4 regions of the Bradyrhizobium sp. 25ACV genome follow, and region 1 is predicted to be linked to each of the others. Evidence: predicted binding sites of a transcription regulator. Region 1 holds the regulator's gene; each other region holds the start of a gene.
What was found. Region 1 encodes PhoB, which activates phosphate uptake and scavenging genes when phosphate is short. Its sites were predicted from a motif close to TGTCATNNANCTGTCAT; they were not measured.
Positions count from the first base shown of each region.

Region 2: a site for PhoB is predicted at 3,754-3,770, ahead of RAD04_RS09005 (YdcH family protein). Genes of this name have one in related genera too.
Region 3: a site for PhoB is predicted at 2,830-2,846, ahead of RAD04_RS36155 (RNA degradosome polyphosphate kinase). Genes of this name have one in related genera too.
Region 4: a site for PhoB is predicted at 3,304-3,320, ahead of phnF (phosphonate metabolism transcriptional regulator PhnF). Genes of this name have one in related genera too.

Region 1 covers NZ_JAVAYO010000013.1:248,183-253,626, reverse strand. The annotation lists gene RAD04_RS27725 (acetylornithine transaminase) at 1-1,190, opposite strand, end outside; gene RAD04_RS27720 (GcrA family cell cycle regulator) at 1,647-2,159, shown strand; gene phoB (phosphate regulon transcriptional regulator PhoB) at 2,383-3,090, opposite strand; gene phoU (phosphate signaling complex protein PhoU) at 3,114-3,830, opposite strand; gene pstB (phosphate ABC transporter ATP-binding protein PstB) at 3,842-4,660, opposite strand; gene pstA (phosphate ABC transporter permease PstA) at 4,657-5,444, opposite strand, start outside.
Region 2 covers NZ_JAVAYO010000003.1:396,643-402,086, reverse strand. The annotation lists gene aqpZ (aquaporin Z) at 1-115, shown strand, start outside; gene RAD04_RS09040 (5-(carboxyamino)imidazole ribonucleotide synthase) at 253-1,359, opposite strand; gene purE (5-(carboxyamino)imidazole ribonucleotide mutase) at 1,356-1,844, opposite strand; gene RAD04_RS09030 (hypothetical protein) at 1,937-2,128, opposite strand; gene RAD04_RS09025 (GGDEF domain-containing protein) at 2,073-2,708, shown strand; gene RAD04_RS09020 (hypothetical protein) at 2,705-2,956, opposite strand; gene RAD04_RS09015 (hypothetical protein) at 2,980-3,198, opposite strand; gene RAD04_RS09010 (YdcH family protein) at 3,321-3,527, opposite strand; gene RAD04_RS09005 (YdcH family protein) at 3,857-4,036, shown strand; gene RAD04_RS09000 (NAD(P)/FAD-dependent oxidoreductase) at 4,211-5,314, opposite strand.
Region 3 covers NZ_JAVAYO010000024.1:69,927-75,370, forward strand. The annotation lists gene ppx (exopolyphosphatase) at 1-548, opposite strand, end outside; gene RAD04_RS36155 (RNA degradosome polyphosphate kinase) at 564-2,756, opposite strand; gene RAD04_RS36160 (P-loop NTPase family protein) at 2,914-3,591, opposite strand; gene RAD04_RS36165 (CDP-alcohol phosphatidyltransferase family protein) at 3,684-4,226, opposite strand; gene purM (phosphoribosylformylglycinamidine cyclo-ligase) at 4,384-5,444, shown strand, end outside.
Region 4 covers NZ_JAVAYO010000008.1:151,501-156,944, reverse strand. The annotation lists gene phnK (phosphonate C-P lyase system protein PhnK) at 1-164, opposite strand, end outside; gene RAD04_RS20160 (alpha-D-ribose 1-methylphosphonate 5-phosphate C-P-lyase PhnJ) at 157-1,053, opposite strand; gene RAD04_RS20155 (carbon-phosphorus lyase complex subunit) at 1,050-2,153, opposite strand; gene phnH (phosphonate C-P lyase system protein PhnH) at 2,158-2,766, opposite strand; gene phnG (phosphonate C-P lyase system protein PhnG) at 2,771-3,235, opposite strand; gene phnF (phosphonate metabolism transcriptional regulator PhnF) at 3,355-4,083, shown strand; gene phnE (phosphonate ABC transporter, permease protein PhnE) at 4,201-5,049, opposite strand; gene phnE (phosphonate ABC transporter, permease protein PhnE) at 5,046-5,444, opposite strand, start outside.

The sequences.
Region 1 (5,444 bases):
GTCTGGCTGGACGAGATTGCGACGCAGGCGCGCTCGAGCCGCCCGACGCTGTCCTCGATCTCGGCTTCGGTCACGATCAGTGGCGGCAGGAAACGCACGACATTGTCGCCGGCACCCACCGTGAGCAGTTTTTCATTGCGCAGTGCCGCGACGAGATCGCCGGAGGGCACCACGGCCTTGATGCCGATCAGAAGGCCCTCGCCGCGCACTTCGCTGACGACATCGCCATGACGGTCGATCACGGAGGCGAGCTTCTGCTTCAGCAGCAGCGACATCTTTTGCACGTGGTCAAAGAAGCCGGGCTTGAGCATGACGTCGAGCACCGCATTGGCCGCGGAGATCGCCAGCGGATTGCCGCCGAAGGTCGAGCCGTGCGAGCCGGGCCCCATGCCGGCCGCCGCATCCGCGGTCGCCAGCACAGCGCCGATCGGGAAGCCGCCGCCGAGCGCCTTCGCCAGCGACATCACGTCAGGCGCGACGCCGGTGCGCCGATAGGCGAACAGATCGCCGCTGCGGCCCATGCCGGTCTGCACCTCGTCGAAGGCGAGCAGCAGGCCCTTCTCGTCGCAAAGCTGGCGCAACGCCTTGAGGAAGGTCGGCGTTGCCGAGCGCACGCCGCCCTCGCCCTGGATCGGCTCGATCAGGATGCCGGCGGTGTGCGGACCGATCGCCTTCTTGACGGCCTCGATATCGCCATGCGGCACCTGGTCGAAGCCTTCCATGGGCGGACCGAAGCCTTCGAGATATTTTGCAGAGCCGGTCGCCGCGAGCGTTGCCAGGGTGCGGCCGTGAAACGCGCCTTCGAAAGTGATGATGCGATAACGTTCCGGATGGCCCTTGGAGAAGTGATGATGCCGGACCAGCTTGATCACGCCCTCCAGCGCTTCGGCGCCCGAATTGCAGAAGAACACGAAGTCCGCAAAGCTCTCGTTGCAAAGCCGGTTGGCGAGCTTTTCGCCATCCGGGCTCTGGAACAGGTTCGACATGTGCCAGAGCTTCGTCGCCTGCTCCTGCAGCGCCTTGATCAGATGCGGGTGGCAATGGCCGAGCGCATTCACAGCCACGCCCGAGGTGAAATCGAGATAGCGATCGCCATTCGTCGCGATCAGCCAGCAGCCTTCGCCGCGCTCGAAGCCGAGGTCGGCTCTGGCGAAAACGGGGAGCAAATGCGGCGCTGCGCTGTTAGTCATGATGTCACTTGAATGTTGAGGACGGTGTGACGCGTGCATTGCGCAACGCACCATCGACCGGCCCGGAAAACGAAACGTGCCGCCTTTTAAGGGCGGCACGCGGGACTATCTTATGCTTGGCAAGACGGGTGTCAATGCCGCCCGGAAAGCCTCGGGAAACGCTGAATCCGTAGTCTTGCGGTGCCGATTTTGCGGGTTTTCACCACGGAACATGTGGAAGCGAGTCGGCGGACTCTTGCGCGGGAGTCACGCCATATTGTAGCGTTTGGATTGTCAGATACGACATCTCGTGCAGCGGTTCTGATCTCAAGAGTCCTCATGTACCGGCGTAAACGTTCAGGCGTCAGTCACGCGCCCGGCGAGCCTTAAGGGATTCTGGCGGCACGGGTTTTTGAAGACTTAGGCAATCGCTGCGAGGCCCCAGGATGGCTGGCGCGTAGCGAGGGAAAGGGTGCAATGACGGTTTTGACCTGGTCCGACGATCGCGTCGAGCAGCTGAAAAAGCTCTGGGAGGCCGGACTTTCGGCCAGCCAGATCGCAGCTGAGCTCGGCAATGTGACCCGCAATGCCGTGATCGGCAAAGTGCACAGGCTCGGTCTGTCGGGCCGCGCCAAGAGCCCTTCATCGGCAGCGCCCCGGCCGCGCAAGGCGCGTCCCGCGCAGCACATGATGCGGGTGACCCGTCCCATCGCGCGCGGCAACACCGCGCTGGCGCAGGCCTTCGAGGTCGAGGTGGAGGCTGAACCGGTCACCTACGACAACGTGGTGCCGATGAGCCAGCGGCTGTCGCTACTCGAGCTGAACGAGGCGACCTGCCATTGGCCGGTCGGCGATCCCTCGAGCCCGGATTTCTTCTTCTGCGGCGGCAAGGCACTCTCCGGCCTGCCCTACTGCGCCCAGCATTCGCGCGTGGCGTATCAGCCGGCGGCGGATCGCCGTCGCGCGCCGGCGAAGCCGGGTCCGCGCTGAGCTTGTTGATCTAACTGATTGCAGCCGTCACACGATGACGGCTCAAACCACTCGGTGTCATCCCCGCGAACGCGGGGATCCATAACCACAGGGCGCAGTTGTCGCGCGAAATGGTCACTCCGAGTCTTCGCTAAACCACGCCCTGTGGTTATGGGTCCCTGCTTTCGCAGGGACGACACTGAGGGTGTGGCGGCAGCCCACCAAACCCCAACGCCTGCAAACCTTACGTCTGCTCCGCCTTCGCGAAGCGGTCGTCGAGCGCGTAGCCGGCGCCGCGGACGGTGCGGATCGGGTCCTGCTCGCGGCCGAGATTGAGCAGCTTGCGCAGGCGGCCGATATGGACGTCGACGGTGCGCTCGTCGATGTAGATGTCGCGGCCCCAGACGCTGTCGAGCAGCTGCTCGCGCGAGAACACGCGGCCGGGATGCTCCAGGAAAAACTCCAGCAGGCGATATTCGGTCGGGCCGAGATCGATCGGCCGGCCCGAGCGCGCCACGCGGCGCTTGTCGCGGTCGAGCTCGATGTCGCCATAGGCCAGCACCGTCGCGAGCCGCTCAGGACTGGCGCGCCGCAGCAGGCCCTTCACGCGCGCCAAAAGCTCTGGCACCGAGAACGGCTTGACGATGTAGTCGTCGGCGCCGGTCGCAAGTCCCCGCACCCGCTCGCTCTCCTCGCCGCGCGCGGTGAGCATGATGATCGGGAGCTGCTTGGTGTCGGGCCGCGTGCGCAGGCGGCGGCACAGCTCGATGCCTGACAGGCCCGGCAGCATCCAGTCGAGCACGATCAGGTCCGGGATGTGCTCCTTGAGGCGGGTGTCGGCGTCGTCGCCGCGCATGACCGTCTCGACGTCATAGCCGTCGCCTTCGAGGTTGTAGCGAAGCAGCTCGGTGAGAGCTTCCTCGTCCTCAACCACCATAATGCGTGCGCCCATCGGGTCGTCGCTCCTTCAAGTCTTCAGGTATTCGGGACCGTCGTGGCAAAGGTGGTCATGTCGCCCTTCGGCCGCTTGTCGGTGATCGCCTGGCCCTCGATCATGTAGAACACGGTCTCGGCGATGTTGGTGGCGTGGTCGCCGATCCGCTCGATGTTCTTGGCGCAGAACATCAGATGGATGCAGAACGAGATGTTGCGCGGATCCTCCATCATGTAGGTGAGGAGCTCGCGGAACAGCGAGGTGCAGATCGCGTCGACTTCCTCGTCGCCCTTCCACACCGCCATCGCCGCCGGCAGATCATGCGCGGCATAGGCGTCCAGCACCGACTTGACCTGCTGCTGCACGAGGTCGGTCATGTGCTCCAGGCCGCGGAACAGCTTCAGCGGATGGAAGTCGGTCTCCAGCGCGGCGACGCGCTTGCCCATGTTCTTGGCGAGGTCGCCGATGCGCTCGAGGTCGGTCGCAACGCGCATGGCGCCGACGATCTCGCGCAGATCCACCGCCATCGGCTGGCGACGGGCGATGGTGAGCACCGCACGTTCCTCGATGCGCTTCTGCAGCGCGTCGAGCTCGGCGTCGATGGTGACGACGCGCTGGCCGAGCGCGACGTCGCGGCGGATCAGCGCGTCGACGGAATCGACGATCATGCGCTCGGCGATGCCGCCCATCTCGGCGACCAGGCGGGTGAGCTCCTGGAGGTCGGTGTCGAAAGCTTTTGCGGTATGTTCGGTACCCATGTCGCGTCTCCTCAGCCGAACCGGCCGGTGATGTAATCCTGCGTGCGCCGGTCGCTCGGCGACGTGAAGATCTTGCTGGTGTCGTCGAACTCGATCAGCTCGCCGAGATACATGAAGGCGGTCTTGTCGGAGACGCGCGCGGCCTGCTGCATGTTGTGGGTGACGATCGCGATCGTGTAGTTCTCGGACAGTTCCTGGATCAGCTCCTCGACCTTGGCGGTCGAGATCGGGTCGAGCGCCGAGCAGGGCTCGTCGAACAGGATCACCTCAGGCCGCACCGCGACGGTGCGGGCGATGCACAGACGCTGCTGCTGGCCGCCGGAGAGCGACAGGCCGGAGGCGTTGAGCTTGTCCTTGACCTCGTTCCAGAGCGCGCCGCCGCGCAGCGCCTTCTCGACGCGGTCGTCCATCTCCGACTTCGAGATCTTCTCGTAGAGGCGGATACCGAAGGCGATGTTCTCGTAGATCGTCATCGGGAACGGCGTCGGCTTCTGGAACACCATGCCGACCCGGGCGCGCAGCAGATTGAGGTCGAGCCTGGGGTCGAGGATGTTGGTCTGGTCCAGCATGAGCTGGCCGGTGGCGCGCTGGCCCGGATAGAGGTCGTACATCCGGTTGAAGATGCGCAGCAGGGTCGACTTGCCGCAGCCCGACGGGCCGATGAACGCCGTGACGCGGTTGGCGCCCAGCGTCAGGTTGATGTTCTTCAGCGCGTGGTGCTCGCCGTAATAGAAATTGAGATTGCGCACCGTCACCTTGGCCGGGGCTTCCGGCAGCGGCTGCGAGGCCAGATGAGCGTTGGAACTCATGGATACGGACAGGTCGGTCATTTTGCAGTCCTCTCGGCGCCGAGGATGCGCGCGCCAATGTTCAGGGCAAGCACGGTGAGCGTGATCAGCAGCGCGCCGCTCCAGGCGAGCTGCTTCCAATAGGCGTAGGGGCTCTGGACGAAGTTGTTGATGGTGACCGGCAGGTTGGCCATCGTCTTGTTCAGGCCGAGGCTGAAGAACTGGTTCGACAGCGCGGTGAAGAGCAGCGGCGCGGTCTCGCCGGCGACGCGGGCGGTGGCGAGCAGCACGCCGGTGATGAGGCCCGACCGGGCCGCACGATAGGCGATACGCTTGATCACCAGCGAGCGTGGCAGGCCGAGCGCCGAGGCCGCCTCGCGCAGGGGATTCGGCACCAGCAGCAGCATGTCCTCGGTGGTGCGCAGCACGACCGGGATCACGATGACGGCGAGCGCCAGGCTGCCTGCGATCGCGGAGAAGCCACGCATCGGCACCACCACCGCGCCATAGATGAACAGGCCGATGATGATCGAGGGCGCCGAGAGCAGGATGTCGTTGATGAAGCGGATCACCGAGGTCAGCCGGTCGTTGCGGCCGTATTCGGCAAGGTAGGTGCCGGCGAACAGGCCGAGCGGCGCGCCGATGCCGACGCCGATCAACGTCATGATGATCGAACCGACGATCGCGTTGCGCAGGCCGCCTTCGGTCGAACCCGGCGGCGGCGTATCCGCGACGAAGATCTCGAGATTGAGGCCGGCCAGGCCGTTGAAGAGCAGCGTGATCAGGATCAGCGCCAGCCAGGTGACGCCGAAGGCGGCCGCGGCGA
Region 2 (5,444 bases), on a different contig from region 1:
GCAGCTCTGGCTGTTCTGGGTGGCACCGCTGATCGGCGGCGCGCTGGGCGGGGTGATCTATCGCTGGCTCAGCGAGGAGCCCACGGGCGTCGTCGCAGGCGCGAAGACGGCCTAAAGCATGATCCGGAAAAGTGCGAAGCGGTTTTCCGGAAAGATCATGCGCAAACATCAACCTAAAGTGCGATGACGATTCATCCAAATCTCATGGCGCTTTAGAGCGGAGCGGGATCGCAGCTCGAAGCTGCGGTCCCGCTACTTGCCTTTCGTCGGCCTGACTTCGGTGACGTGGCCCATCTTCCGGCCGGGACGCGGCGCACCCTTGCCGTAGATGTGCACGGTCGCGCCCGGCACGCTCAGCCACTTTTCGTAATCGTTGATCTCGTCGCCGATCAAATTGGTCATGGTGACGATTTCGCCGTGGCGCACGGGCTTGCCGAGCGGCCAGCCGGCGATGGCGCGGATGTGCTGCTCGAACTGCGAGACCGACGCGCCGTCGAGCGTCCAGTGCCCGGAATTGTGCACGCGCGGGGCGATCTCATTGACCAGCACCTTCGGGCCGGTGCCGTTGGCGAGCACGAACATCTCGACAGCGAGCACGCCGACATAGTCGAGCGCGCTTGCGATCTTGCCGGCGATGCTGCGTGCTTCCTCGGCGAGCGCAGCCGGGATCGGCGCGGGCGCGCGCGATATCTTCAGAATGTGGTCGCGGTGCTCGTTCTCGGTGACGTCGAAACACTCGACCTGGCCTGTGACCGAGCGCGCGGCGATCACGGAGATCTCGCGCTCGTATGGCACGAAGGCTTCCAGGATCGCCGATTTGGTGGCGAGGCTGGTCCACACCTTGGCGATGTCGTCGCCCTCGCGGATGATGGCCTGGCCCTTGCCGTCATAACCGAATCGGCGGGTCTTGAGCACGGCCGGAAGGCCGATCCTGACGATCGCCTCGCGCAGCGAGGAGACGGAGGTGACGTCGGCATAGGCTGCGGCGCCGATGCCGAGCCGCGTCACGAAATCCTTCTCGGCGAGCCGGTCCTGGGTGGTCTCGAGAATCTTGCGGTTGGGCAGCACGGGTCGGCGCGCGTCCAGCACCATCGCGGCGGCCGATGGCACGTTCTCGAATTCGTAGGTGATGACGTCGACGTCGTTGGCGAACAGTTCGAGCGCTTCGACGTCGGCATATTCGGCGCAGGTTGCGTTCAATACGACGTCGAAGGCCGGCGAGTCCGGATCGGGCGAGAACACCTGGCAGCGCAGGCCGAGCCGCGCCGCAGCCATGGCCAGCATCCGGCCCAATTGTCCGCCGCCGAGGATTCCGATGGTGTCACCGGGCTTCAGCTTCACCTGCCTGGTGTCGGTCACGCCTTGTCCTCCGGGCGCTCGGCGACCGCCTCGGTCTGCGCCTTGCGCCAGGCGGCGAGGCGATCGGACAAGGCCGGGTCGGACAACGCCAGGACGGCCGCCGCCAGCAGCGCGGCGTTGGTCGCGCCGGCCTTGCCGATGGCGAGGGTGCCGACCGGGATGCCGGCGGGCATCTGGACGATCGAATAGAGCGAATCGAGGCCCTTGAGCGTCTTGGATTCGACGGGAACGCCGAACACCGGGAGTTCGGTCAGCGCCGCCGCCATACCGGGCAGGTGCGCAGCGCCACCGGCGCCGGCGATGATGACCTTGTAACCCGCGGCCTTGGCGCCCTTGGCGAAAGCAAAGAGACGGTCGGGGGTTCGGTGGGCCGAGACGATGCGGGTATCGGCGGCGACGCCGAGCGCGGCAAGCGTGTCGGCGGCATGCCGCATCGTGTCCCAGTCCGACTGGCTTCCCATGATGATGGCGATCGGCGCGGTCATGACGTTAATTGTGCCCGAAAAACAGAAAGATAGGCCAGATTAACGGTTCCGGCCGGCGGCTCGCAAGGCGGTGGCAAGGAGAAGGGAATCCACTATCCTGTCTTGGTGAATCCCCGCAAGCCTTCATTGAGCAGGATGCCCATGAAGAAACCAAAAAGGGCAGGCGCTGCGAAGGCCAAAAAGGGCCGGAAGACCAGCGCCGGCCGATCCAAAGCCGCCCCAAAACGGCTGACCACGCGTTCGGCGAGGCCGCCGGGGCGCGGCGCGTCGGGCGATGGGGTCAAGGATACCGTCAGGGCGACGATCCGGGGCTTGCGGACCAAGCTCAAGGAGGCGCAGCGCCGGGTAGCGGAACTGGAAGCTGCGGCCGATACCGATTTCCTGCTGGCGATTCCGAACCGGCGCGGCTTCGAGCGCGAGCTGGCGCGCGCCATCGCCTACATGAAGCGTTACCGCGCCAGCGGGGCGCTGATCGTGCTCGACGTTGACAGGTTGAAGCCGATCAACGATTCGTTCGGTCATGGCGCCGGCGACGAGGTGCTCAAGGCGATTGCCGCTACGCTGACGCGGCAGGTCCGCGCCTCCGACGTGGTCGGCCGGCTCGGGGGCGACGAGTTCGCGCTGCTGCTGTGGAATCTCAGCGAGACCGACGCCAAGGCGAAGGCGGCCATCTTCGAGCAGGCGGTCGACGAATTGTCCTTTGTATTTCGCGGCCAGGAGGTGACCGCGGGCGCCTCCGCCGGTGTCGCCCTACTGGGGGCGCAGTCCGACGCGGGCCGCGCCCTGGAGGAGGCCGATGCCGCCATGTATGTGCGCAAGGCGCACCGGCGGCACGAGCCGCGGGTCAGGCTGGTCGGCAGCTAAAGCGCGCTGAGATCTGGCGGTACGTTACCGAATTTCCGCAGCAATTTGGCGTCGCCAAACTCGCCGGTCAGGGGATCGCCGCTGCGGCTGAAGGCGACGGCGCCGATATGGCCGGCGCCGTGCGCCAGCATTTCCGCACGACGCAGGGCGGCAGCCGATGTCTGGCATTCCTCGGCAGCACCCGCCACCGGCGATCCGTCCTCGTCGATCAGGAAGGGCAATGCAACGTAGTAGGTGACGTCGGGCATGGTCGGCTCCGATAGCTGACGGTTCAGGCGGCGCTGCTCTTGCTCCGCATCTTGCTGCGCGAGGTGTCCGGAATGCAGCCGGCGGAAATCGCCGCCTGCAATTCCTCCAGCTCGGCCTCCAGATATTCGTTGGCCATGATCAGCGCCTTGATGGTGCTGCGCAGATTGCCGTCGCACATCGCGATCGCCTGATCGCAGGCCTGTTCATAATGGCTGTTGTCGAGAAGGGCGGCTGTCGACATCTGCATTGTCCTTGTCAGTTGTCCTGGGCGTTTTCTGGGGGCGCTGGGGTCCTCAAATGTTCCTATTTTGTTCTTTTGGAGTCAAGCGGATTCATCCGCGCGAGGGAAAACCGGCTCGCAGGTCAGGCGATGATGTCGGGGGTGATCTGATCTTCGATGAACGCGATGCGGTCTCGTAACAACAGCTTGCGCTTCTTCAAGCGCTGTAACCGCAATAGGTCGGGGGCGGGCGATTGATGCAGTGCATCGATCGCCGCATCGAGATCTCGGTGTTCCTGCTGCAACCGGGTGAGCTCGGCTTCGAGCTCACGCTCGTCTTCATTGGTCATGTCTGCGGTGGCCGAAAACCGATAGGCGTGGGATTAAGGCTGTGGATGCCCTGTGGAAATTATCGTCCTTGCGCGGCGTGATCGCAAGCGATCTGCGACCATCGTTCGCCGATCTCCAGCGACATATTTCCGCTGATCGCTGCGGCGCTGCGCAAGCGCATTGATATCATGGATTTTTCCCGCGCGGTTCCTTTACTCACGCTTCGTTACATATGAATTTTCAAAAATGAAGCTGCGATGACTGTTACCCATCGACAGAACGAATCGCTGATGTACACTTCGTTGTCCGGATCGAATCCTGAGGTTCAACCCTACCGAGGAGGTTTCGAATGACAATTCAGGCACATCTCGTTGAATTGGAGCGGAAGCACAAACTTCTCGAAAACGAATTGCACGAAGCTCTCGTGCACCTTTCAACAGACGACCTGCAAATTGTTGAGTTGAAGCGCCGGAAGTTGATGGTCAAGGACCAGATCGAGCGTCTGAGGCACGGCGACACGCTCCACTAAGTAACCCCCGTAACAGCGTAGAGTTGAACGTACCCTTATCCCGCAGGGGTGAGAGCTTTTGCGCTCATCCCTGCAGCAAAGTGCGCACCGTGCAAAGAAATTTGCGCGGTGTTTGGTTTTTGTCTGAACGCGTAGTCTTGCCGCGAAGCGGCATCCGCTTCGCTCGAAAACGCTTCAGATATCTGCGAGCTCGGCGACGTGATCTGCGATCGCGAGCGACGACGTCAGTCCCGGCGATTCGATGCCGAACAGATTGATCAGGCCAGCGACGCCGTGATCGCGCGGGCCCTGCATCAGGAAGTCCTGCGTGGCCACCGCGGGCGGTACGATCTTCGGCCGGATGCCCGAATAGCTCGGCATCAACGCGCCGTCAGGCAGCGTCGGCCAGTATTTGCGGATCGCCGGGTAGAACCGCTCGGCGCGTGACGGGTCGACCTCGTAGTCGATCGTCTCGATCCACTCGACGTCAGGGCCGAAGCGCGCTTGGCCTGCCATGTCCAGCGTCAGATGCACTCCTAACCCGCCGGGTTCGGGCACCGGGTAGATCAGGCGCGAGAACGGCGCCTTGGCATTGCAGCTGAAGTAATTTCCCTTGGCGAGATAGGCCCGCGGAATTCGGTCCAGCGGCATGCCGTCGATGTTGCGCGCCACATTGGTCGCAGAAAGCCCCGCGGCGTTGACGAGGAGGCTGCACTGCAGCGTCATTGGCGCCTCGCCGCCGGCGTCGATCTCGATCAGGCCGTTTGCCGCCTTGGCGCGGATCAGCGGGGTGTGAAACGCGAAGGCCGCGCCGGCTTCCTCGGCTTCGCCGCGCAGCGAGAGCATGTAGGCGTGGCTGTCGATGATGCCCGTCGAGGGCGACAGCAGCGCGGCGTCGCAGGCCAGCGCCGGCTCCAGCGCGCGTGCCGCCCCGCCCGTGAGCTGCTGCATGTCGAGCACGCCATTGGCCTCGGCATGCACCTTGATCGATTGCAGCTTCTCGGTCTCCTGCGGGCTGGTCGCGACGATCAGCTTGCCGCAATTCTTGTGCGGGATGCCGCGCTCGCCACAGTAGCGGTAGAGCGCGTGCTTGCCGTCGACGCACATGCGCGCCATCCAGCTCCCGGCGCGATAGTAGATGCCGGCATGGATCACCTCGCTGTTGCGCGAGGAGGTGATGGTGCCGATCGCCTCGGCCTCCTCGAGCACGATGACCTCGCGCCCGGCCTGCGCAAGCTTTCGAGCCACCGCGAGCCCGACCACGCCGGCTCCGATGACGACGCAATCGACCTTATCCATGGTTGTGCAGGAGGTCCGCTGGAGGCGCCGGTGGCATCAGGCCTGGAGAGAATGCCGCGGGGCCATTTTCCGTTAAGGAAGAATTTATCATGTCAGGGCAATTGCCGTATTTCACGTCACATTTTTCTGT
Region 3 (5,444 bases), on a different contig from region 1:
ATGCGGTCGGCGCGCTTGAGCGATTTATGCGCGAGGTCCTGCAGCGCGAGCCCACCCAGCGGCAGCGTCACGCCGCTGCGCACGCTGTTCCTGCGCACGTCGATCAATTCCAGCGAGCCGCCGCCGAGGTCGCCGACGATACCGTCGGGATGATGGATGCCGGAGATCACGCCGAGCGCCGACAGCCGCGCCTCGCGCGGGCCCGACAGGATCTCGATCTTCACGGCGCAGATGCGCTCGGCCTTCGCGATGAAGTCGGGGCCGTTGGAGGCGTCGCGGCAGGCCGCGGTCGCGATCGCGAACACGCGCCCGACCTGCATCACGCGGCACAATGCGCGAAAGCGCCTTAGCGAGGTCAGCGCCTTGTCGACGGCGTCGGGCGCGAGCAGGCCTGTGCTCTGCACCTCGCGTCCGAGGCCGCACAGCGTCTTCTCGTTGAAGATCGGAATGAGGCTCCGCGTCAGTCCCTCGTAGACGACGAGACGGACCGAGTTGGAACCGATATCGATGACTGCGACGCTCGAGCCGCGCTTGCGCGGCCGCTTCACGTCGAACATCCCGGATCAGGATTGATGGCGTTCGTTCCGGCGCGTGAGACGACGCGGCGAGGATTCCTTGAGCGACTTTCCACGGCCAGACAGACTCGGATTTGTCATGAAGTAGTTGTGGACGTTGAAAGGCTCTTCGCCCTTCGCGGTCTTCATACGCGTTGAGGACCCGTCCGGCAACAATTGCCAGCTCTGCTCATTGTCCTTGAGATTCGCGACCATGATCTGTTCGAGAACCTGCTGATGCACCGTCGGATTTTGCAGCGGACACAGCACCTCGACGCGGCGGTCGAGGTTGCGTGGCATCATGTCGGCTGAGGAGATATACACAGCCGCTTTGGCGCTCGGCAGGCCCTGGCCCATGCCGAAGCAGTAAATTCGGCCGTGTTCCAGGAAGCGTCCGATGATCGACTTGACGCGGATGTTCTCGGACAGGCCGGGAATGCCGGGGCGCAGGCAACAGATACCGCGCACCACGAGCTCGACCTGCACGCCGGCCTGGGAGGCCTCGTAGAGCGCGTCGATGATGTCGGGGTCGACCAGTGCATTCATCTTCATCCAGACCGCACCGTGGCGGCCGTGGCGCGCATGCGCGGTCTCGCCCTGGATGTGCTCGATGATGCGCTTGCGCAGGGTCAGCGGCGACACCGCCATCTTCTCCAGATCGCTCGGTGCGGCATAGCCGGTGATGAAATTGAAAACGCGAGCGGCATCGCGGCCGATGGTCGGATCCGAGGTGAAGTAGGAGAGGTCGGTGTAGATGCGCGCGGTGACCGGGTGATAATTGCCGGTGCCGGTATGCACGTAAGTCGTGAGGCTGCCGCCCTCGCGGCGCACCACCATCGAGAGTTTTGCGTGCGTCTTCAGTTCGAGGAAGCCGTAGACGACCTGCACGCCGGCGCGTTCGAGATCGCGCGCCCAGCGGATGTTGGCTTCCTCGTCGAACCGCGCCTTCAGCTCGATCAACGCGGTGACGGATTTGCCGGCCTCGGCGGCTTCCGCCAGCGCGCGGACGATCGGCGAGTTGTTGGAGGTGCGGTAGAGCGTCTGCTTGATCGCGACGACATCGGGGTCGCGCGTGGCCTGCTGCAGGAACTGCACCACCACGTCGAAGGATTCGTATGGGTGATGGACCACGAGGTCCTTCTGCCGGATCGCGGCGAAGATGTCGCCGCCATGCTCGCGCACGCGCTCGGGATGGCGCGGTACGTAAGGGGTGAATTCGAGATCGGGCCGGTCGAGGCGGGTGAGCTGCGAGAGCTCGTTCATCGCCTGCACGCCGTCGACCAGGAACACCTCGTCATCGGCAGCCGACAGCGCGTGCTGAACGAAGCTGCGCAGCTCCTCCGGCATCTTGGCATCGATCTCGAGCCGGATCACCGACCCGCGGCGGCGGCGCTTCAGCGCGGTCTCGAACAGGCGGACGAGGTCTTCCGCCTCTTCCTCGATTTCGAGCTCGGAGTCGCGGATGATGCGGAAGGCGCCTTGGCCGTGCAGATTGTAGCCGGGGAACAGGCGGTTGATGAACAGGGCGGTCGCCTGCTCCAGCGAGATCAGCCGGACTACCTTGCCGTCGGCCGGCAGGCGGATGAAGCGGTCGATCTTGCCGGGCATGCGGATCAGCGCGTTCATCTGCTTGCCGTCGGCGGCGCGCGTGAGCTGGAGCGCAATGGTGAAGCCGAGGCTCGGGATGAACGGGAAGGGGTGGGCCGGGTCGATCGCCAGCGGCGTCAGCAGCGGGAACACGTTGCTGAGGAAGTAGTCCTCGATCCAGGTCCGCTCCGCCTTGGTGACGTCCTTGCCTTCGACCAGCACGATGCCGACATCGGCCAGCGTGCCGCGCAAATCGCGCCAGATCGCCTGCTGGTCGGAGGCAAGCTCGGAGACGGTGCGGTTGATCAGCGCGAGCTGTTCGGACGGGGTCAGGCCGTCGGGGCTGCGTTCGGCAATGCCCTCGCGCACCTGGGCCTTGATGCCGGCGACGCGGACCATAAAGAACTCGTCGAGATTATTCGCCGAAATCGACAGGAATCGCACCCGCTCCAGCATGGGATGGCTGGGATTGACCGATTCCTCCAGGACGCGGCGGTTGAAATGCAGCCAGGAGAGCTCGCGGTTGATGAATCGCTCGGGACTCGATGCGATCGCCGGCAGGCTCTCGGTCTCTGGGGCTTTTTCTTTAGTTTCAACAGCTTGCGCAGAGTCCATCAGAAGTCGGTCCATCCAGTTCGCCCCAATTTGCGACTTATGCGCAAAACCGGCCGGAGCATGTGTTAGAGCGATGACGTTTCGATGACATTGATGTTCCGCCGCTTCGCCGCGTCAAGCGGACTCGCGTAAGCCTTGGGCGCGGCCGCGTGGCCGATCAAGCGTCCCGGAGCAGCTCGGCCGCCAAGGCCCGGGTGACCGGGCGGCCGAGCCGCAGGGCTTCGCTGTCAAGCAATTCCACGGCCTGGCGGGCGGCGGCCGAGGACCGCTCCAGGCGGGTGGCGAGGTAGCCGACCACGCTCTCGTCCACGGTGAGCTGGCGGTCGGCGCAGAATTTGACGATCAGGCCGCGGAACAGCTGGTCGTCGGGCGGCAGCAACGCGACCACTGGAACGGCGCGCAGACGCGAGCGCAGGTCGCGAAGCTCGATCTCCAGCGCGGCCGGCACCTCGCGTCCGGTGAACAGGACGTAGGCGCCATCCTCGCGGGCGAGGTTCATCAGGTGGAAGAGGGCGCGTTCGTCAAATTCCCTGGCCTTGAGATCCTCGACCACCAGCGCGCCGGTGGCGAGCGCGCCCGGAACGCCCGCGGCGGTCAGCCCATTGGCCGTGGTCGAGCGGGCCCCGGCTTCCTCGGCCCAGATCGCGGCGAGATGGCTCTTGCCGCTTCCTTCCGGGCCGGCCAGCCACATGATCCGGTTCGGCCATTCCGGCCAGCTGTCGATCAGGCCGAGACCGGCCGCGTTGGCGGGGCCTTCGAGGAAATTGTCCCGGCTGAGGCTTTCCGCATGCGGAAGCGAAAACGCCAATTGTCGGGGGTGAACGCGGCCTGGCACGCTTGCTTTGCTCCGTGCCGGCGGGCCGGCTTCATTTGAAGAGGTCGGACGTATCGAGCGGGAGTTGGCCTTTTACGGGGCCGCATCGCCTCTCATTTAGCCTCGATCGTACTCATGTGCCGCAGCCACTCGACCAGATAGAGCGAGACGGAGGAGAGCGTGAAGACCGTGACGAGGCCCATCAGGATGATATCATAAGGGGCGGGCTTGAAGCCGAAGGCAAGCGCTGCCAGCACGAGCGCCGCGAACGCCACCTGTGCCACGGTGTTGAGCTTGGACACTTTCGACGGCTTCATCTCGACGGGCCGGTCGAACAGCCAGGACACGATCACGGCGGCGACGATCATGATGTCGCGCGAGACCACCAGGATCACGATCCAGCGCGGAATTGCGCCCCAGATGCCGAGCGCCATGTAGATCGAAACCAGCAGCGCCTTGTCCGCGAGCGGGTCGAGCAGGGCGCCGAGCTCGCTCGTCATGTTGAAGCGCTTGGCCAGGAAGCCGTCCACGGCATCGCTGATACCGGCGATCAGGAAGACGGCGAACGCGACCTCCATTTGGCTCGACACGATGGCCCAGACGATGATGGGGACCAGCATGATGCGGCCCAGGGTAATGATATTCGGAATACTCACGAAAGCGCTTCCCGGCACCCGGTCTGACCTCGAATCCGGCCTCTCGGGAGGCTGAACCGGTTGATATCTCTACATAGTATACGGCGGTGCGCCATGCGAGCCATTGCGCGTCCCCGGAATTCGACGTAACCAGCCGCGAACCCACTGGAAATCGGGCATGACCGACCGCAAAAACGGCCTCACTTACGCCGATTCAGGCGTCGATATCGATGCGGGCAACCGCCTGGTCGACCTGATCAAGCCGATGGTGCGCGCCACCGCACGGCCGGGCGCCGACGCCGAGATCGGCGGTTTCGGCGGCCTGTTCGACCTCAAGGCGGCGGGTTTCAAGGACCCGGTCCTCGTGGCCGCGACCGACGGCGTCGGCACCAAGGTCAAGATCGCGATCGAGACCGGCCTGCATGGCGGGATCGGCATCGACCTCGTCGCCATGAGCGTCAACGACCTCGTGGTGCAGGGCGCCGAGCCGCTGTTCTTCCTGGACTATTTCGCGTGCGGCAAGCTCGATCCGGAGGCGACGGCCTCGATCGTCGCAGGCGTCGCGGAGGGCTGCCGCGAATCCGGCTGCGCCCTGATCGGCGGCGAGACCGCCGAGATGCCCGGCCTGTACAAGGATGGCGATTACGATCTCGGCGGCTTTGCCGTCGGTGCTGCGGAGCGGGGCACGCTGCTGCCGCGCAAGGATATCGCCGCGGGCGACGCCGTGATCGGCCTCGCCTCGTCGGGGGTGCATTCGAACGGCTTCTCGCTGGTGCGCAAGATCGTGGAACAATCGGGCCTCGGCTTCGAGGCGCCGGCGCCGTTCGCCCCGGTCATGACCCTTGGCGGCGCGCTGCTGACGCCGACGAAACTTTACGTCAAATCCTGCCTGCGCGCGATCCGCGAGACCGGCGCGGTGAAGGGCCTTGCCCACATCACCGGCGGCGGCTTCACCGACAACATTCCGCGCGTGCTGCCGAAGGATCTGGGTGTGGGTATCGACCTCGCGCGTCTGCCGGTGCTGCCGGTGTTCAAATGGCTGGCCGCGCAGGCCGGCATCGCCGAGCTGGAAATGCTGCGAACCTTCAACTGCGGCATCGGCATGATCGCGATCGTCGAGCCCGACAAGGTCGACGAGGTCGTGCAGGTCTTCACCGACGCCGGCGAGACCGTGGCGCAGCTCGGCACCGTGATTCCGGCCGAGGGCGAGCACCGCGTCGTCTACAACGGCCATCTCGA
Region 4 (5,444 bases), on a different contig from region 1:
AGCGTCGACTTGCCCGAACCTGATTCGCCGACGATCGCCAGCACCTCGCCGGGATAGAGCGCGAAGGACACATCGCGGCACGCGGCGATGCGGCCGAAGGATTTGCTGAGGGAGGTCGCGACCAGCAGCGGCTGATCGTTTTCGAGCGCGGCCTGATCAACCATTGGTGCCTCCTTGCGCCTTCTCCTTGTACGGCGCGGCGCTGAGGCTGCCGTGATGGCCGGCGGCCTGGCGGCTCTCGCAATAATCGGTGTCCGAGCACACGAACATCCGTCCGCCCTTGTCGTCGGTGACGATCTCGTCGAGATAGGAATTCTCCGCGCCGCACAGCGCGCAGGGTGCGTTGAAGCGGTACGGCTCGAACGGATGGTCCTCGAAATCGAGCGACACCACTTTCGTGTAAGGCGGAATCGCATAGATGCGCTTCTCGCGGCCGGCACCGAATAGCTGCAGTGCCGGGCAATTGTCCATCTTGGGATTGTCGAATTTCGGCGTCGGCGACGGATCCATCACGTAGCGCGCGTTGACCTTGACCGGATAGGCGTAGGCGGTGGCGATGTGGCCGAAGCGGGCGATGTCCTCATAGAGCTTCACATGCATCAGGCCGTATTCGGCCAGCGCGTGCATGCGCCGCGTCTCGGTCTCGCGCGGCTCGAGGAAACGCAAAGGCTCCGGGATCGGCACCTGATAGACCAGCACCTGGTCTGCATGCAGCGTCGCCTCCGGGATGCGGTGACGGGTCTGGATCACGGTCGCCTCATCCGTCGCCGTGGTCGTGGCGACGCCGGCGGTCTTGGCGAAGAATTTCCGGATCGAGATCGCGTTGGTGGTGTCGTCGGAGCCTTGATCGATCACCTTCAGCACGTCGGCGGGACCGAGGATCGCAGCGGTGACCTGCACGCCGCCGGTGCCCCAGCCATAGGGCATCGGCATCTCGCGGCTGGCGAACGGCACCTGATAACCGGGAATCGCGATCGCCTTCAGGATCGCGCGGCGGATCATCCGCTTGGTCTGCTCGTCGAGATAGGCAAAGTTGTAGGCGGGCGCGTTCATTCCGCGGCCTCCTTCATGGCGTCAGGCGCCTGGGCGTCAGTAAATTCCTTGCGCAGCTTGCGGAGCAGGCCGAGCTCGGACTGGAAGTCGACATAATGCGGCAGCTTCAGATGCTCGACGAAGCCGGTGGCCTGGACGTTGTCCGAATGCGACATCACGAATTCTTCATCTTGCGCCGGGGCGAGTGCCTCCTCGCCGAGCTCGCGGGCGCGCAGCGCGCGGTCGACCAGGGCCATCGACATGGTCTTGCGCTCGCTCTGGCCGAAGGCGAGGCCATAGCCGCGGGTGAAGCATGGCGCTTCGGTCGCGGAGCCCTTGAACTGGTTGACCATCTGGCACTCCGTGAGCTCGATCGAGCCGAGCGGCACGGCGAAGCCGACGTCTTCAGCCAAAAATTCCACCTCGACCTCGCCGAAGCGGATCTCGCCGGCGAAAGGATGGTTGCGGCCATAGCCGCGCTGGGTGGAATAGCCCATCGCCAGCAGGAAACCTTCGTCACCGCGCGCAAGGTTTTGCAGGCGCAAATCACGGTCCGCCGGAAAATTCAGCGGCTCGCGGGTGAGATCGCCGACGCTGGCGCCGTCCTCGGCCTGCGGCGAGGATTCGATCAGCCCGTCGCGTCCGAGAATGTCGGTCACGCGCGGCGTCGGCGCCGTGGACGCTTCCGCCGTTGCCGGCGCCTCCGGCACAAAGCCTTGCGCGAGCGCAGGGTCGAGCAGGCGATGGGTGTAGTCGAAGGTCGGCCCGAGGATCTGCCCGCCGGGAATGTCCTTGAAGGTCGATGACACCCGCCGCTGCACGCGCATCGCGCCGGTGTCGACCGGCTCGCTCGCGCCGAAACGCGGCATCGTGGCGCGGAAGGCGCGAACCAGGAAGATCGCCTCGATCAGGTCGCCGCGTGCCTGCTTGATCGCGAGCGCCGCGAGCTCGCGATCGTAGAGCGAGCCTTCGCTCATGACGCGGTCCACGGCCAGCCCAAGCTGTTCCGAGATCTGGTCGAGCGTAACCTCCGGAACGTCTCGGTCGCCGCGCCGCTTGTCTGCGAGCAGGCGATGGGCGTTCTCGATGGCGCGTTCGCCGCCTTTGACTGCGACATACATGCTTCTAGCTTCCCTTGCTCACGATACGCGTAGTGCGGGGGATCGCGACCACGGCGTCATCGGCGACCAGCACCACATCGATGCCGCGCGGAAACAGCGCCTCGTTGACACGCAGATGCTCGAACAAATCGAAAGGTCTGATCGCCGCATTGAGCATGGCGACGCCGTCGATGCCGGGGCCACGCAGCTCGAAGCTGCGCCCGGAGTCGAGGCTATCGACCTGCAGCATCACCGTGGTGGACCGATCCGGATATTCGCTGGTCCCGAGCGCGAAGCGTTCGAGCGGCGGCAGCGCACCGCCGTCACTGATCAGCGCAAAACTCGCGATGGAGGAATCCTGCACCACCGGCGCGCCGGTGTGGAACTTCAGCCATTTCACCACGTCCGGGCTCTCCGCCATCCGCGCATCGAGCCAGAGCGGCGTGTCGTGGTCGAACAGCGTCAGCGCGATCGCGGCCGTGCCGCGCATCATCCTGTCGGGCGTCCCCGCGCCCGGCACGATGCGCTGGACCGATCCGGGCCGCGCCATCGCGTCCATGACCGAGCGAAAGGTCGATTGCGCCGACAACACCTTGTCGGCGAAACCCGGCGGCAGTTCCGCAATCGTGGTCATGATCTCACCCCTCACCGCGCACCATGGTGTAGAAATCAACCTTCGTCGCAGCGGTCTCGGCCGCCGCCTGCGCGCGGCCCGTCATAAGTTGCTCACGCAACGGGGCGATAACGTCCCGCTCCACCGCTCCGCCAAAATCCCTCGACTGCACCAGCGCGTCGCACAAAGCGATCAGCCGCGCTTTCTCGCCGTCGCGCCCAAGCGTGTAGCCGAATCCGACCTCGCCGCTCGCAAGCCGCACCGCGGCGCGCGACACCGTGGCTTCACCGAGATTGAACGGCGTGCCGTCGCCGCCGACCCGGCCGCGCAGCATGACGAGACCGTTTTCGGGCGCGCGCAAATCCTGATGGGCCGGGACAGCCAAGTTGCGGAGGCGGGCGGCGATCTCGCCCGCCTCCGCGTGCGCCAGCACGGCCATGGCGGCCTGGCGCTGGGCTTGCTGGTTGTTGTGCTGGGTCACCTGATCCACCGAACCTTTGACAGAACTTGCCGCATCGAAGTTGTCTATGATAATAGACAACTTAATACGGGAGCGCCATGACTGTTTCGTGACAAAGCTGTGATTTCTGGGCTAGGCTGGCCGGCGATATGAGCATGCAAGACACTGCGTCGTCCGGCGTCGCGCTATGGCGCCTCGTTGCCGACGGCATCGAGCGCGGCATCGCCGACGGCCGCTTCGTGGCCGGCGACAAATTGCCGGGCGAGATGGAGATCGCCGAAACCTATCGGGTGAACCGCCACACCGTGCGGCGCGCGCTGGCAGCGCTCGCCGAGCGCGGCCTCGTGCGCGCCGAGCGCGGCAGCGGAACCTATGTCGAGGCACAGAAGCTCGCCTATCCCCTGCGCTCGCGCACCCGCTTCTCCGAGATCGTGGGCGCCGGCGGCCGCGAGCCGCGCGGGCAGTTGATCGAGGCGACCGACGATATCGCGACCCGTGAGCTGGCGCGCGAGCTCGGCTTGAAGGCCGGCGCGCCGCTGGTGCGGATCGAGGCGATTCGCCTCGCCGACCGCACGCCGATCTGCGTCTCCACCACCTGGCTGTCTGCGGAATTGTTTCCAGGTGCCGGCGCCGTGTTCGCGGTGACGCGCTCGATGACGAAGCTGCTGGAACATTACGGCGTCCGCGACTATCGCCGCGGTGCGACCCGGATCACCGCCGGCATCGTCGACGCAACCGACGCGGCACGGCTCGATCTGGCGCTGGGACGGCCGATCCTCGTGGTCGATGCGACCGACCACGATCTCCAGGGCAAGCCGCTGGTGACCAAGCATTCGCGATTTGCCGCGGAGCGCGTGGAGTTTCTGGTGGAGTCGTAGGGTGGGTTAGCCTTGGGCTGCGCGAAGCGCAGTCCGAAGGCGTAACCCACCTCTTCTCCGCGGAGATAGACAGTGGTGGGTTACGCCTTCGGCTAACCCACCCTACGGCACCATTGATCAGGTGACAGCCCTTCGCCCAATGATCGCAAATCGCAGCTTGCCCGAGATGAAATCGATCGCGGCGACCGCGACCAGGATCATCAGGATCAGGAACGACACCTTCTGCCATTCCAGCACGCGGATCTGCTCGGCGAGCTGGAGGCCGATGCCGCCGGCGCCGACGATGCCGATGATGGTGGCCGAGCGTGTGTTGGATTCGATGAAATAGAGCACCTGCCCGGCGATCACGGGCAGCACCTGCGGCAACAGGCCGAAACGGATCTCGTGCAGCGCGCTGCCGCCGGAGGCGCGGATGCCCTCGACCTGCTTCTGGTCGGCGCCCTCGATCGCCTCCGAGAACAGCTTTCCGAAGGCGCCGAAATCCGACACCGCAATGGCGAGCACGCCGGCGAACGGGCCGAGCCCGACGACGTTGATCCACACCAGCGCCCAGATCAGCGTGTCGACACCGCGGATCGAATCCAGCACGCGGCGGACAGGAAAACGCAGGAGCTTCGACGGCACCACGTTGCGCGCGGCGAGCAGACTGACCGGAAGCGCGAACACAGCGGCCAGCGTCGTGCCGAGCAGCGCGATCGACAGCGTCTCGCCGAGCGCCTTCAGATAGATCGGCAGTGACGATCCGGGGTCAGGCGGGATCATCATCAGCGTGATCCAGCCGAGCTGGCTGAGGCCTGCGAAGAACCGCGACGGCGAGAAGTCGAGATCGACCAGGCCGTAAATGAGGATCGCGAACGCCGCGACGATCATCGCCGGTGTGGCAAGCCGCGCGGAGGCCGGACGGTCGAACACATCCGGGTAACGCGCGCGAAGCTCTCGCGTGTCGACCGCTTGCCGCCTCGTCACGTCCGCGCCTCCTTGCCGAACAGGCGGCCGCGCAGCCAGCCGGTGCTGATATCGATGATGAACACGGTGACGATGATGGTGAGCAGGATCGCGCTGACGTCCGAGTAATAAAATTTTCGGATCGCGACGACGAGCTCCTGGCCGATGCCGCCGGCGCCGACGAAGCCCATCACGGAGGCTTCGCGGACATTGATCTCGAAGCGCAGCAGCGCATAGCTGGCATAGCCCGCGGTCACCTGCGGCACGACGGCGAACCGCATGCAGGAGAGCCAGCTCGCGCCGGTCGAGCGGATGCCCTCGACCGGCTTCATGTCGGCGTTCTCGACGATTTCCGAGAACAGCTTTCCGAGTGCGCCGGTGGAGTGGATCGCGATCGCGAGCACACCGGCCATCGG